3 regions of the Burkholderia sp. GW821-FHT14F03 genome follow, and region 2 is predicted to be linked to each of the others. Evidence: predicted binding sites of a transcription regulator. Region 2 holds the regulator's gene; each other region holds the start of a gene.

Region 1 (4,743 bases), on a different contig from region 2:
CGGCCGCCTTGATCTGCTCGGGCGTCGCGTCGGTGACGTTCGCGGTGAACTGCTTGAGCATCAGCCCGTAGCCGAGATAGGCCTTGTGCTGGTCGAACAGCGCATGGGTCTCGGCGCCGGCGTCGCCTTCCTTGATCTTCTGCAGCGCGCCGTACGCGATCATGCCGCTCTGGATGTGGTCTTCGCTGCGCTTGATCAGGTCCTTGAGGCCGATCACCGGCTCATCGATCGAACGCGTCGCGATCAGGCCGAGTGCGTACGGGATCTTGATCGCGTAGTCGGTGCGTTCTTCCTGCTGGTTCGGCAGGCCGATGATCGTGAAGGCCGCGGGCGCCGGCGTGGTTTCCCATTCCGATTCGATCGCCGCGAGCTTGACCTTCTGCACTTCGCCCGTGGTGTAGCCCGATTCGTCGCCGAGCACGATCACGCACAGCGTCGAGGCGAGGCCGAAACCCGCCGCGACCGCGAACGAGCGCAGCGCGAAATCGGTGTCGCGCTTCTTGAGCAGATACCACGACGACACGCCGAGCACGAACATCGCGGCCGTGACGTAGCCCGCCGACACGGTGTGCACGAACTTGACCTGCGCGACCGGGTTGAACAGCACGTCGAACAGGCTCGTCAGCTCCATCCGCATGGTCTGGTAGTTGAATTCCGCGCCGACCGGATTGTTCATCCAGCCGTTCGCGACCAGGATCCACAGCGCGGACAGGTTCGAGCCCAGCGCGACGAGGAAGGTGACGAGCAGATGCTTGACCTTGGAGAGGCGGTTCCAGCCGAAGAAGAACAGGCCGACGAAGGTCGATTCGAGGAAGAACGCCATCAGCCCTTCGACGGCGAGCGGCACGCCGAAGATGTCGCCGACATAGTGCGAGTAGTAGGACCAGTTCGTGCCGAACTGGAATTCGAGCGTGATCCCGGTGGTCACGCCCATCGCGAAGTTGATCCCGAACAGCTTGCCCCAGAACTGGGTCATGTCCTTGTAGACCTGTTTGCCGGTCATCACGTAGACGGCTTCCATGATGACGAGGACCCAGGACAGGCCGAGCGTCAGCGGAACGAACAGGAAGTGGTAGAGCGCCGTGATGCCGAACTGCAGACGCGACAGATCGACGACTTCGCTACTTATCATGGTGGTCTCCCTGAGAGGAATCGGAGGCCGGAACCGAGAGCAGCTGCTCGGCGACGGCGGCAGGGGGCAACGACATGTGCCGCGCCTGCGGGTGATTGAAAAACGCGTACTTGAGCGCCATCAGCAAGACCAGCTTGATGGCGAGCACGATCGCGATGTCACGGGCGAGGGTGGGGCCCCGGGCCCAGGCCGCCATGCGCGTCCGCCACCCCGACGGGCCCGCGCGCGGCGCGGCTTTCTTGTTGATGAGTATCACGGCGTATCGGATGCTTGGTTCAGGCAGATTCCTGCCGATTATTCCGGTTCGGGGGCCACTCCATGCATTTGTAGCGCCTTTTGTCCGGATATACCAATTTTACGAGCGGACCGCGAAATCTCTTAGTGCTGCAGTGCGGCACACGGTCGCGAAACCGGCGCGGGAATTTGAGGTGGCTCAACGATTGGGGAGAAAGGCGCGCGCCGGTTGCAACGGCCGGCCGGACTGCTCAAGCCGGCGAGTGAATCGGGCGAAAAAAAACCGCTGCCGGAGGGCAGCGGTTGCGGTGCGGGAGCCGGGAGGCTTACGCGTATTCGGCCAGGGCGGTGCGCATCTTCTTCATCGCGCTGGCCTCGATCTGGCGGATCCGCTCGGCCGAGACGCCGAACTCGGCGGCGAGGTCGTGCAGCGTCGAGCCGCCCGAGCCGTCGTCGTCGACGTTCAGCCAGCGGGCCTCGATGATGCGGCGGCTACGCGCGTCGAGCGCGTCGAGCGCCTGCGCGATGCCGTCGGTTTGCAGCGTGTCGCGCTGGCGCGCGGCGAGCACGGCGGTGGGCTCGCTGTGCGAATCGGCCAGATAGGCGATCGGCGCGTAGGATTCCTCGCCGTCCTCGACCTGGCCTTCGAGCGCGATGTCGCCGCCCGAGAGGCGGGTCTCCATCTCGACCACTTCCTCGCGCTTCACGTTCAGCTCCTGGGCGAGACCGTCGATCTCTTCCGGCGTGAACGCCTGCATGCCTTTCTTGTGGCTGCGCAGGTTGAAGAACAGCTTGCGCTGCGCCTTGGTGGTGGCCACCTTCACCATCCGCCAGTTGCGCAGGATGTATTCGTGGATCTCGGCCTTGATCCAATGGATCGCGTACGACACGAGGCGCACGTTCTGCTCCGGATCGAAGCGCTTGACCGCCTTCATCAGGCCGATGTTGCCTTCCTGGATCAGGTCGCCGTGCGGCAGCCCGTAGCCGAGGTAGTTGCGCGCGATCGACACCACGAGGCGCAGGTGCGACAGCACCAGCCGGCGCGCGGAATCGAGGTTGCTCTGGTCGCGGAACTCGGTGGCGTACCGGCGTTCCTCTTCCGCGCTCAGGAGCGGGATCCGGTTGACCGCCTGGATGTAGGCGTCGATGTTGCCGAGCTGGCCGGGCAGCAGCGACTGCGAAGCGAGCGTCAATGAGCCTGCCGAAGCGGCCGTAGCCGACGCCGGGCTCAGGGTGTTCGGAAGGGTCAGTGCGTTGCTCACGTAGAAAACTCCTGGGGAATCAGGGACTAGCCCCGTTATTGGGCGATTCCGCGGCTCATCTTAGCACTCTCGCCAATTGAGTGCTAATCCTTAGAGGCGACCGGGGCATTCGAGTTCCCATTTTGCTATCGATTTTTGAGTTCCGATAGCAGCTCGACGGAGATTGGGCGAGCGGGGTAAATGGTGGAGGAATATTCGGGAGAAAAGGCAAAGCGTTTTCATTCTTGATGATTTGGAAGCAAACCATTTCGCCTGACGACACCGATCGAAAAAGTCCTTTACCATAAGATTCAGTTGTTTCGAGCCCGTGCTCAAGCAGCGGCGAGGCTCTATGCAATTCAAGCAGCTGGAGTGGGACGGATGAAGAACAAGAACCTGATCCGGGCGGGACGGTACGCGGCGCAGGCGGCCGCGGCACTCGCGCTCTTGAGCGGCTCCGGCGCCGCTTTTGCCGATCGTTGGGGCCTGCAGGCCGGCGGCGGGATCGCCAACCACGACGTGAAGACAGCCGATCTCGGCGTGGTCTGGGATCCGGGCTGGAACGGGTGGGCAATCGGCGGCTGGCACTTCGCGTTCGTCCTCGAGGGGCACGTGTCGAACTGGTGGTATCAGGGCGATCATGCGGTCCACGGCAATATCGTCGAAGTCGGCGCGACGCCCGTGTTCCGCTTCATCAAAAGCTCGGGCGCGATCCGCCCGTTCCTCGAGGCCGGCGCGGGCATCCGCTTCCTGTCGCATCCGACCATCTCCACGCACTTCACGATGTCGTCCTCGTTCCAGTTCGCGGACATGGTCGGAATCGGCGCGCAATTCGGCAATCGTCAGCAGTATCAGGCCGGCTTCCGCTTCCAGCACCTGTCCAATGCGGGTATCAAAGAGCCGAATCCTGGTATAAATTTCAGCCAGCTCTACGTGCAATACAACTTCTGATTCCGATCGACGCGCGACAGCGCGGTTGCAGGCGAGGAGTGTGGCGATGGTGGCGAAGGTGATCGATGCGATACGCGCGCTCGAGCGCGACCGGTTCCGCGCGATGGTCGACGGCGACGGCGAGGCGCTCGACGTCCTGCTGTCGGACAAGGTCTGCTACGTCCATACGAATGGCAAGCGCGAGAGCAAGCAGCAGTTCATCGACGCGATCACGGCGGGCCGTCGCCGCTATCGCCAGATCGAGATCCAGTCGCAGGACGTGCTGCCGGTCGGCGACGAGACCTTCATCGTGACGGGCCGCGCGCTGATCGAGATGGAGGCCAACAACGGCGGCCTCGTGTTCCCGATCGCGTACACCGCCGTGCAGACCCAGGAGAGCGGCAAGTGGCGTCTCCTGGCATGGCAGGCGACCCGATGCGCGACCGAGACATAGGCGCTCGTCGCGCCTCTTCTCATGTCTCGCGCGAAGCGGCCGGTTCGGCCGCTTGTCCTGTGCCCATGCGCCGCGGGTGACGCGGCGCGCGGGAGGCGCGCATCGGGCCGGCTTCGAGCCGGGCTCAAGCCGCCGCGCGGCGATCCGCGCGGCTCCATTCCGAACGGTTGATCGCGCTCGCGACCGCGTCGATCGCGGCGACCACCGCGTGCTCGTGCACGCCGACCCCGTGGCGCAGCGGCGCGCCGCGCACCTTGCAGCCGACGAAGACCGCCGTGCGGCCATCCGCCGCGCGCACCACCTCGCACGACGCCAGCTCCATCGCGGTGCCGCCCGCCGCCGCGAAGCCGGCGACCGCGCGTTCGGCCGCGACGGTCGGCGTCGCGTCGACGGGCACCGCGCAGGCGGTCGAGATGTCGCGATCGTGCCAGCGCACGGTGCCGCCCGCGCGTGCGGCGGGGCCGGCGGGTTCGAGGTATTCGCGGGCGAACAGCGCGCAGATCGCCTCGCCCGTCACTTCCTCGCCCGAACGATCGGCGAGCGCCTGCACCGCGTGGCTGAATTCGATCTGCACGCGACGCGGCGGCGTGAAGCCGAGGCCGCGTTCCAGCAGGAAGGTCGCGCCGCCCTTGCCGGACTGGCTGTTCACGCGGATCACGGCGTCGTAGCTGCGGCCGAGGTCGGCGGGATCGATCGGCAGGTACGGCACTTCCCAGATCGCGTCGGCCTGCTGCTGCGCGAAGCCCTTGCGG
Region 2 (4,743 bases):
AGGATCGATTTGCCCGCGCCGGTCTCGCCGGAGAAGACGGTGAAACCGCGCTCGAATTCGAGGTCGAGCGCGGCGACGATGACGAAGTCGCGGATCGAGAGATGACGAAGCATGAGGGGCTGTGCGGGAGAAGGCGTCAGGACGCCGGGTCGTCGTCGAGCGACGGATGTTCGTTCCAGTGCAGCTTCTTGCGCAGCGTCGCGTAGTAGCTGTAGCCGACCGGATGCAGGAACGGCACGGTGTGCTTCGAGCGGCGCACCTCGATCGAGTCGTTCAGCTCGAGCGCGGTGAACGACTGCATGTCGAAGTTCACGTTCACGTCGCGCCCGCCGATGATCTGGATCCGCACCCGGGAGTCGTCGGGCAGCACGATCGGCCGGTTCGACAGCGCGTGGGGCGCGATCGGCACGAGCACGATGCCCTGCAGCTGCGGATGCAGGATCGGGCCGGACGAGGACAGCGCGTAGGCGGTCGAGCCGGTCGGCGTGGCGACGATCAGGCCGTCGGAGCGCTGGTTGTACATGAAGCGGCCGTCGACCGACACGCGCAGCTCCGCCATCCCGGAGAAGCCGCTGCGGTTGACGACCACGTCGTTGAAGGCGAGCGCGTGGTAGATCGGCTCGCCGTCGCGCATGATGCGGGCCTCCAGCAGCGTGCGCTCCTCGCGCTCGAAGCTGCCGGTCAGCATCATCGGCACCAGCTCCTGCATGTCCGACGCGGAAATGTCGGTGATGAAGCCCAGCCGGCCGTGGTTGATGCCGATCAACGGGGTCTTGTAGGGGGCGAGCTGGCGGCAGATGCCGAGCATCGTGCCGTCGCCGCCCAGCACCACCGCCACGTCGGCGCGCGCGCCGATCTCGGCCGGGGTGAGGGCCGGGTAGCCGGTGATACCGGTTCCGTGCGCGGTGTCGGCCTCGAACACGACCTCGAAGCCGCGCTTCGCGATGCAGGCGGCGAGCGCGGCGAGCGGCTCGACGATGCCGGGCGTGTTGCTGCGCCCCACGAGCGCGACGGTATGGAACTGATTGCCGGTTTTCATGCCGGCATTACACCATAGCTCGATGACGAAAAGAACCGCTCGGCGCGCCGGCGCGCCGTTCGGCCGGGTTGCGCCGCGCTCGCGGCCGAGGCCGGGTTGCGCTAGAATTTTTCCCCATGCTAGATCCCCGCGCACGAACTCTCCTCAAGACGCTGATCGAACGGTATATCGCCGACGGTCAGCCGGTCGGCTCGCGCACGCTGTCGCGGCATTCAGGGCTGGAACTGAGCCCGGCCACGATCCGCAACGTGATGTCGGACCTGGAGGAGCTGGGGCTGGTCTCGAGCCCGCATACGTCGGCCGGCCGCGTGCCGACGCCGCGCGGCTACCGGCTGTTCGTCGACACCATGCTGACGGTCGAGGCGCCGGACGCGGTCACCCGGCTCGTGCAGGCCACGCTGCAGGCGGGCGAGCCGCAGAAGGTGGTGGCGGCCGCGGCGGGCGTGCTGTCGAGCCTGTCGCAGTTCGCCGGGGTCGTGCTGACCCCGCGCCGCAGCCACGTGTTCAAGCAGGTCGAGTTCATGCGGCTGTCGGACAAGCGGATCCTGCTCATCATCGTCACGCCGGAAGGCGACGTGCAGAACCGCATGATGGCGACCCAGCGCGACTACTCGCCGGCCCAGCTGACCGAGGCGTCGAACTACATCAACGCGCATTTCGCGGGTTTGTCGTTCGACGAGGTGCGGCGCCGGCTGCGCGAGGAGATCGACCAGCTGCGCGGCGACATGACCGCGCTGATGCACGCGGCCGTCACCGCGAGCACCGAGGTGCCGGACGAAGAGGATACGGTGCTGATTTCCGGCGAGCGCAACCTGCTGGAAGTGGCCGACCTGTCGTCCGACATGGCGCGGCTGCGCAAGCTGTTCGACGTGTTCGACCAGAAGACGAGCCTCCTGCAACTGCTCGACGTGTCGAGCCACGCGCAGGGGGTGCAGATCTTCATCGGCGGCGAATCGACGCTGGTGCCGATCGAGGAGATGAGCGTCGTGACGGCGCCGTACGAGGTCAACGGCACGATCGTCGGCACGCTCGGCGTGATCGGGCCGACCCGGATGGCCTACAACCGGGTGATTCCGATCGTCGACATCACCGCGCGGCTCCTGTCGCTGACCCTGAGCCAGCAGTAGCCGGGCGCCCGCCCGAGCCGGCCCGCTATAATGTGTTTCGTTCGATTTGGTGCTCCGGCACGTCCTGCCCATGCGTTTTGATCTCGAACCGCCGTCGCACGCCGCGGCGGCCCATCGCGTCGCGGTGCTGCTGATCAACCTCGGTACGCCCGACGAGCCGACGCCCCGCGCGGTGCGCCGCTACCTCGCCCAGTTCCTGTCCGACCCGCGCGTGGTCGAGATTCCCCGGGCCGTCTGGCAGGTGATCCTGCGCACGCTGGTGCTGCCGCTGCGCGGCCGCGCGTCGGCGAAGAAATATGCGTCCGTCTGGCTGCCCGAGGGCTCGCCGCTGCGCGTCCATACCGAGCGCCAGGTCGAGGGCCTGCGGCCGCTGTTCGCCGCGAACGGCTATCAGGTGCTGGTCGACTACGCGATGCGCTACGGCACCCCCTCGATCGGCACGGTGCTGTCGCAGCTGCGCCGCGCGGGCGCCGAGCGCGTGCTGCTGCTGCCCCTGTACCCGCAGTATTCGGCCTCGACCACCGCCACCGCGTTCGACGACGCGTTCGTCGCGCTGCGCCGCATGCGCAACCAGCCCGAGGTGCGCACGGTGCGCCACTACGCGGACCATCCGGCCTATATCCACGCGCTGGCCGAGCAGGTGCGCCACTACTGGGACGCGCACGGCCGCCCCGATTTCGCCGCCGGCGACAAGCTCGTGCTGAGCTTCCACGGCGTGCCGAAGCGCACGCTCGACCTCGGCGATCCCTATCACGACCAGTGCCAGCAGACGGCCGCGCTGCTGATCACGGCGCTCGGGCTCACCACGCTCGAATGCCGGGTCACGTTCCAGTCGCGCTTCGGCAAGGCGGAATGGCTGCAGCCCTATACGGAGCCGACGCTGCGCGAGCTGGGCGAGGCCGGGGTGCGCCGCGCGGACGTGTTCTGCCCGGGCTTCACCGCCGATTGCCTGGAGACGATCGAGGAGATCGGCATGGAGGTGCGCGACGCGTTCCTCGGCGCGGGCGGCAAGGCGTTCCACCGGATCCCGTGCCTGAACGCGTCGCCCGCGTGGATCGCGGCGCTCGGCGAGATCGCGGCGGAAAACCTGCAAGGCTGGCCGGTGCGGCCGGTCGCGCACACCGAGGCGATGGCCTGACGCGATGAACTACCGGATCTCGACCGAACCCGGCGCGCGGCTGCGCATCGACAAGTGGCTGTGGGCCGCGCGTTTCTTCAAGACCCGCTCGCTCGCGGCCGACGCGGTCGACAAGGGGCGGGTGCGGATCGGCGGGGCGGCCGTCAAGCCGTCGAAGGAAGTGCGGGTCGGCGACCAGGTGGAGATCGCGATCGAAAGCGTGGTCTGGCAGGTCGACGTGCTCGGGGTGTGCGACACGCGCGGGCCGGCGAGCGTCGCCCAGCAGCTCTACGCGGAAACCGCGGCGGGCCGCGAGCGCAGGCTCGCCGAGCAGGAGCGCCGCCGGAACTTCCGGGAACCCGCGGCGGAACTGCACGGGCGGCCGACCAAGCGCGACCGGCGGATCATCGACAAACTTTCGGGTGAGCGCTGAACATCTGGTCGAAGGTGGCGCGCGCGCTGCCGTATTCGGTGGTGCGCTCGGTCACGGCGCCGGACAGGCAGATGGTCGTGGTGCCCGCAATGAGTACCAGGGCGACCATCGAGATGGCAAAGGTCAGTTTCACGGTACTCCCCTCGAGAAGACGGGTGAAAACGCGGCCACGGGATCGATGTCAGGCATTCGTCAGGGCAGGGCATCCCTGCTCTTCAGGCTGCCTGACTGGAGTGTAGTGCAGGGGCCCGCCCGGCTGCTAGAGGCGGCCGCGTAAGGGTTGTTACCGCGGGTTTCCGCCCGCCGCACGGGCGTTCGGTCGCGCACCGGCGCGGTGACGGGCTGCCGGGAAACGGTGCGTCGCGCGGACAAAGACCCTCTTGAAATTGTTGTCTTGGGCCCCATTTGCACTATCGTTGTGCGGCCTCCGGCCGGCGTGGCTCGAACCGCGCGGCGGGACGCCGTTTTGGCTTTAACCTCTAACACGACTTTTCAGCGACATGGAAAACACGCAAGAGAACCCGGCTGGCCAGACGGCCGACGAAACCGGCCGCGACCCGGCCGCCGCCGAGGCCGCCCAGGCCGCCGACGCCGCGCCCGCTGCCGAAGCCGCGCTCGCCGAGGCCCAAGCCAAGATCGTCGAGCTGCAGGAAGGCTTCCTGCGCGCGAAGGCCGAGACCGAGAACGTGCGCCGCCGTGCGCAGGACGACGTGTCGAAGGCGCACAAGTTCGCGATCGAGAGCTTCGCGGAGAACCTGTTGCCCGTGCTCGACAGCCTCGAAGCCGCGCTCGGCGACACCTCGGGCGACCTCACGAAGGTGCGCGAGGGCGTCGACCTGACGCTGCGCCAGCTCCAGAGCGCGCTCGAGAAGGGCCGCGTGACGGCGATCAACCCGGTCGGCGCGAAGTTCGATCCGCACCAGCACCAGGCGATCTCGATGGTGCCGGCCGAGCAGGAGCCGAATACCGTCGTCGCAGTGTTGCAAAAAGGCTACACGATTGCCGACCGCGTACTGCGTCCGGCACT
Region 3 (4,743 bases), on a different contig from region 2:
CGGTGGCCGCGTTCAAGATCGGCGCCGCGACCCGCGCGGAAGTCGTGAGCGCGATCGCCGAGGTGGTCGCCGACTACGACGGCGTGCCGCTCGTGCTCGCGCCGGATTTCACGCTCGACGACGAGCACGTGCTCGCGGCCGACGACCTGCGCGAATCGATCGCCGACCTGCTCGCGCCGCAGACCACGCTGCTCGTCGCCGACCACGCGACGCTGATCGCGCTCGCGCAGCCGGACGGCGACGCCGAAGCGCCGAATCTCGACGCCGCGATCTCGCACCTGCTGGCGCAGGGTTGCGAATACATCCTGGCGACCGAGACCGGCTCGCACCGCCTCGTCAACACGCTGTACGGCGAGGAAGGCCAGATCCGGCAGGATCTGTGGGAGCGCACGCCGCACCGGTTGATGGGCGTCACCGATACGCTCGGCGCGGCGATCGCCGCGCTGCTCGCGAACGGGCAGGAACCGCCCGAGGCGGTGCGCGAGGCGCAGGAGTACCTGTATCAGGCCACGCGCGACGCGTTCCGTCCCGGCATGGGCGCGTATCTGCCGGATCGCTTCTTCTGGGCGCGCAGCAACGAGGACGAAGCGCTGCTGCAACCCGCCGCCACCCGGCCGACCGCGGCCGGCAAGAGCGCGCCGGGCTGAACGCGGCGGCGCGCCCGCCCCGGCCGCCGGCACGGTGCACGATCCGTCGGCCCCAATAAAAAACCCGCATCGCTGCGGGTTTTTTATTGGGTGAACGCGCGTCGCCGCGCGTTCCTCAATGCAAGCGGCGTAACGCCGATTACATATCCATGCCCATGCCGCCCATGCCGCCCGGCATGCCGCCAGGCATCGGTGCGTCTTCCTTCGGCAGCTCGGCAACCGCTGCGTCCGTCGTCAGCAGCAGGCCCGCGACCGATGCCGCGTTTTGCAGCGCGGTGCGCGTCACCTTGGTCGGGTCGACCACGCCGGCTTCCACCAGGTCGCCGTACTCGCCCGTTGCCGCGTTGTAGCCGTAGTTGCCCTTGCCCGCTGCAACTGCCGCCACCACGACGCTCGCCTCTTCGCCACCGTTCGTGACGATCTGGCGCAGCGGCTCTTCCATCGCGCGCAGCACGATCTTGATGCCGGCGTTCTGGTCGGCGTTGATGCCCGTCAGGCCCGCGATCGCGGTGCGCGCGCGGATCAGCGCGACGCCGCCGCCGGCCACGATGCCTTCTTCCACAGCTGCGCGCGTGGCGTGCAGTGCGTCTTCGACACGTGCCTTCTTTTCCTTCATTTCGACTTCGGTCGCAGCGCCGACCTTGATCACTGCCACGCCGCCGGCCAGCTTGGCCACGCGCTCTTGCAGCTTTTCACGGTCGTAGTCCGACGTCGCTTCTTCGATCTGCGCACGCACTTGCTTCACGCGCGCTTCGATGTTCACGGCTTCGCCTGCGCCGTCGATGATCGTCGTGTTTTCCTTGCCCACTTCGATGCGCTTCGCCTGGCCCAGTTCAGCCAGCGTCGCCTTCTCGAGCGTCAGGCCGGTTTCTTCCGCCACCACTTGACCGCCGGTCAGGATCGCGATGTCTTCCAGCATCGCCTTGCGACGATCGCCGAAGCCCGGCGCCTTGACCGCAACAGTCTTCAGGATGCCGCGGATGTTGTTCACGACCAGCGTCGCGAGCGCTTCGCCTTCGACGTCTTCCGCGATGATCAGCAGCGGACGGCCAGCCTTCGCGACTTGCTCGAGCACCGGCAGCAGATCACGGATGTTCGACACCTTCTTGTCGTGCAGCAGCACGAACGGGTTGTCGAGGACGGCGACTTGCTTGTCCGGGTTGTTGATGAAGTACGGCGACAGGTAGCCGCGGTCGAATTGCATGCCTTCGACGACGTCCAGCTCGTCGGCCAGCGACTTGCCGTCTTCGACGGTGATCACGCCTTCCTTGCCGACCTTGTCCATCGCTTCAGCGATGCGATCGCCGATCGACGAATCGCTGTTCGCCGAGATCGAGCCGACCTGCGCGATTTCCTTGTTGGTCGTGCACGGCTTGCTGATCTTCTTCAGCTCTTCGACAGCCGCTGCGACTGCCTTGTCGATGCCGCGCTTCAGGTCCATCGGGTTCATGCCCGATGCGACGTACTTCATGCCTTCGCGAACGATCGATTGCGCGAGGACGGTTGCCGTCGTCGTGCCGTCGCCGGCGTTGTCGCTGGTCTTGGAAGCGACTTCCTTGACCATTTGCGCGCCCATGTTCTGGAGCTTGTCCTTCAGCTCGATTTCCTTCGCGACCGACACACCGTCCTTGGTGACCGTCGGGCCGCCGAAGCTGCGCTCGAGCACCACGTTGCGGCCCTTCGGACCCAGCGTGACCTTCACTGCGTTGGCGAGAATGTTCACGCCTTCGACCATCTTCGCGCGGGCGGAATCGCCGAATACGACGTCTTTAGCTGCCATCTTCTAACTCCTTGGGATTCTTTGAGAATGGGTACGTTGGCGAACGCTTACTTAGCGTTGACCACGGCCATGATGTCTTCTTCGCGCATCACGAGCAGTTCCTGACCGTCGACCTTGACGGTCTGGCCAGCGTACTTGCCGAACAGGATGCGATCGCCGACCTTCACGTCGAGCGCGATCTGCGCGCCCTTGTCGTCGCGCTTGCCCGGGCCGACGGCCAGGATTTCACCTTGATCCGGCTTTTCTGCAGCGGCTTCGGGGATCACGATGCCCGACGCGGTCTTGGTTTCCTGATCCAGACGCTTGACGATCACGCGATCGTGCAAAGGACGAAGGTTCATACTCACTCCTCTCTTGATTGAGACTGAAGAACGCTGAGGGAATCTGCCGGGCCGGAAGCCCGGCAGAGAATTGTTAGCACTCTAGTGCAGCGAGTGCTAATTATATGGACGGGTTTTGACAAATTCAAGAACCGCCCCAGGATCCTTCCCCGATCGGCCTGATCTCGCTCAATGCCCCGCCCGGCGGGCTTTCTGGCGATTTCGACGCACCGATGCCGCAGTGCGGAAAGTGTAACAGTTGCAAGGGTCGGATCCGATGAGCAGGTTCCCGCACCCTGAGCCGCCCCCGCGAGACCGGGGGGCCGCGGCCTCAGGACAGCGTGCAGACGAGCTTGGCGAGCTGACCATCCCACCCGAACTGGGCTTCGGCCGCGTGGATCCGGCGGCGCGCCGCCACCGACCGGTCCGCTTCCAGCGCGACCGCCTCGCGATGGATCTCGGGGCTCTGCGCCTCGAGCGCGGCGAGCCGCTGCGCGTTCGCCTGCGCGGCCGTCTCCGGGAACAGCTTCTCGCACGCGCGTGACAAGCCGATCATCTGCGCCGCCGGATCCCGGCCGGGGTCCGGGCTGTCGGCCGGCGCGAGCGAGGCGAGGCGCTCGGCGGCAGGCAGGCGGCGACGCGCGGCGTCCGCGACGGCCGCCGCGTGGTCCGCCGCGCGTGCGCCGGGCGGCGCGATGCCGGGCTGCGTCGCGAGTATCTGGCTGGCCGTGGTGATGAAATCGTTTTCGCAGGCCACGCGATCGTCAGCCGCGCCTTTCGCGCAATAGTCGACAGCCTTCATATGAATCAGCGCCGCCTGCGGCGTCAGTTGCGCGTCGGTGAACGGGACGTCCGCCCGGCTCGCCGGCGTGCACGTCACGCAGGCAAGGGCGCACAGCAGGGTTCGGGTGAAATAGTGCATCGGATTGGCAAGCTGGGCGAACCGGCTCAAACAGCGCGCCCGACGCGAACGCACGGGCAACCGGCCGAAAAATGAACGGAACCAACAGCGGACGATGGTACCAATCCGCGCGCGCCATCCACAAGCCCGCCCACGACCGTCGACGCCTTCATGAACCCCGGGTCACTCCCGACCGTGGCATTTTCGGTTTGGCGACTACACTACGAAAGAGGATCCGGCACGCTCCGGTCCCTGCCGGGAGATGCCGCCATGAATCGGCCGCTGGTTCGGATTCCGCTCCGCTCGATCGGTGTTGCATCGATGCGGAAGCGTTGGTTGTGGTTGCTGGCGTTGAGCGTCATCACGCTCGCCGCCGTCGCGAAGCTGTGTCAGCTCGAACTCGAGAGTTCGCGGCTGCAGGCGCGCTACCTGTCCCGCTACGACCAGACGCTCGCCTATCAGCCCGGCGCCGGGCCGAGCAACGCGCTCCGCTTCCCCGGCGACGGCCCCTACGACCTGCGGCTCGGCTACACCGCGCTGCCCGCGATCGAGCAGCGCCTGCTCTCGCGCGGCTTCATCGTCACGGCGCAGGCGCGGCAGTCGGACCGCATGCGCGCGCTCGCCGACGCCGGCCTGTTTCCCCCCTACGACGAAAAAGACCAGACCGGCCTCACGCTGCGCGACGCCACGGGCGCACCGCTCTACACGGCCCGCTACCCCGCGCGGATCTACCCGTCGTTCGACGCGATCCCGCCCGTCGTCGTCGCCGCGCTGCTGTATATCGAGGATCGCACGCTGCTCGACGCCGCCGCGCCTGAACGCAACCCCGCCCTCGACTGGGGACGTTTCGGCCGCGCGCTCGCCGATCAGGGCCTGCGTTTCGTCATGCCGCACCAGGCCACGCCCGGCGGCAGCACGCTCGCGACCCAGCTGGAGAAATTCCGTCACTCGCCGGGCGGCCGCACCGCGACGCCGCCGGAGAAGCTGCGGCAGATCGCGTCCGCGTCGCTGCGCGCGTACCTGCACGGGCCGCAAACCCTGCCCGCGCGCGAGGCGCTCGTCGCGCGCTACCTGAACGCGGTGCCGCTCGCCGCC

What was found. The regulator HrcA, encoded in region 2, represses chaperone genes, less so after heat shock. The targets are predictions, from matches to a motif close to TTAGCACTCNNNNNNNNNGAGTGCTAA.
Region 1: a site for HrcA is predicted at 2,689-2,715, ahead of rpoH (RNA polymerase sigma factor RpoH). Genes of this name have one in related genera too.
Region 3: a site for HrcA is predicted at 2,842-2,868, ahead of groES (co-chaperone GroES). Genes of this name have one in related genera too.

What each region holds. Positions count from the first base shown of each region.
Region 1 is NZ_JBXAPG010000024.1:38,036-42,778, forward strand. It holds gene AC1RQF_RS17745 (cytochrome ubiquinol oxidase subunit I) at 1-1,132, opposite strand, end outside; gene cydP (cytochrome oxidase putative small subunit CydP) at 1,122-1,388, opposite strand; gene rpoH (RNA polymerase sigma factor RpoH) at 1,693-2,628, opposite strand; gene AC1RQF_RS17760 (acyloxyacyl hydrolase) at 2,989-3,558, shown strand; gene AC1RQF_RS17765 (nuclear transport factor 2 family protein) at 3,605-3,991, shown strand; gene leuA (2-isopropylmalate synthase) at 4,116-4,743, opposite strand, start outside.
Region 2 is NZ_JBXAPG010000025.1:1,719-6,461, forward strand. It holds gene recN (DNA repair protein RecN) at 1-113, opposite strand, end outside; gene AC1RQF_RS18105 (NAD kinase) at 137-1,039, opposite strand; gene hrcA (heat-inducible transcriptional repressor HrcA) at 1,156-2,166, shown strand; gene hemH (ferrochelatase) at 2,237-3,304, shown strand; gene AC1RQF_RS18120 (RNA-binding S4 domain-containing protein) at 3,309-3,716, shown strand; gene AC1RQF_RS18125 (hypothetical protein) at 3,688-3,849, opposite strand; gene grpE (nucleotide exchange factor GrpE) at 4,217-4,743, shown strand, end outside.
Region 3 is NZ_JBXAPG010000078.1:1,926-6,668, forward strand. It holds gene AC1RQF_RS31690 (hydroxymethylpyrimidine/phosphomethylpyrimidine kinase family protein) at 1-647, shown strand, start outside; gene groL (chaperonin GroEL) at 787-2,427, opposite strand; gene groES (co-chaperone GroES) at 2,475-2,768, opposite strand; gene AC1RQF_RS31705 (hypothetical protein) at 3,079-3,699, opposite strand; gene AC1RQF_RS31710 (transglycosylase domain-containing protein) at 3,919-4,743, shown strand, end outside.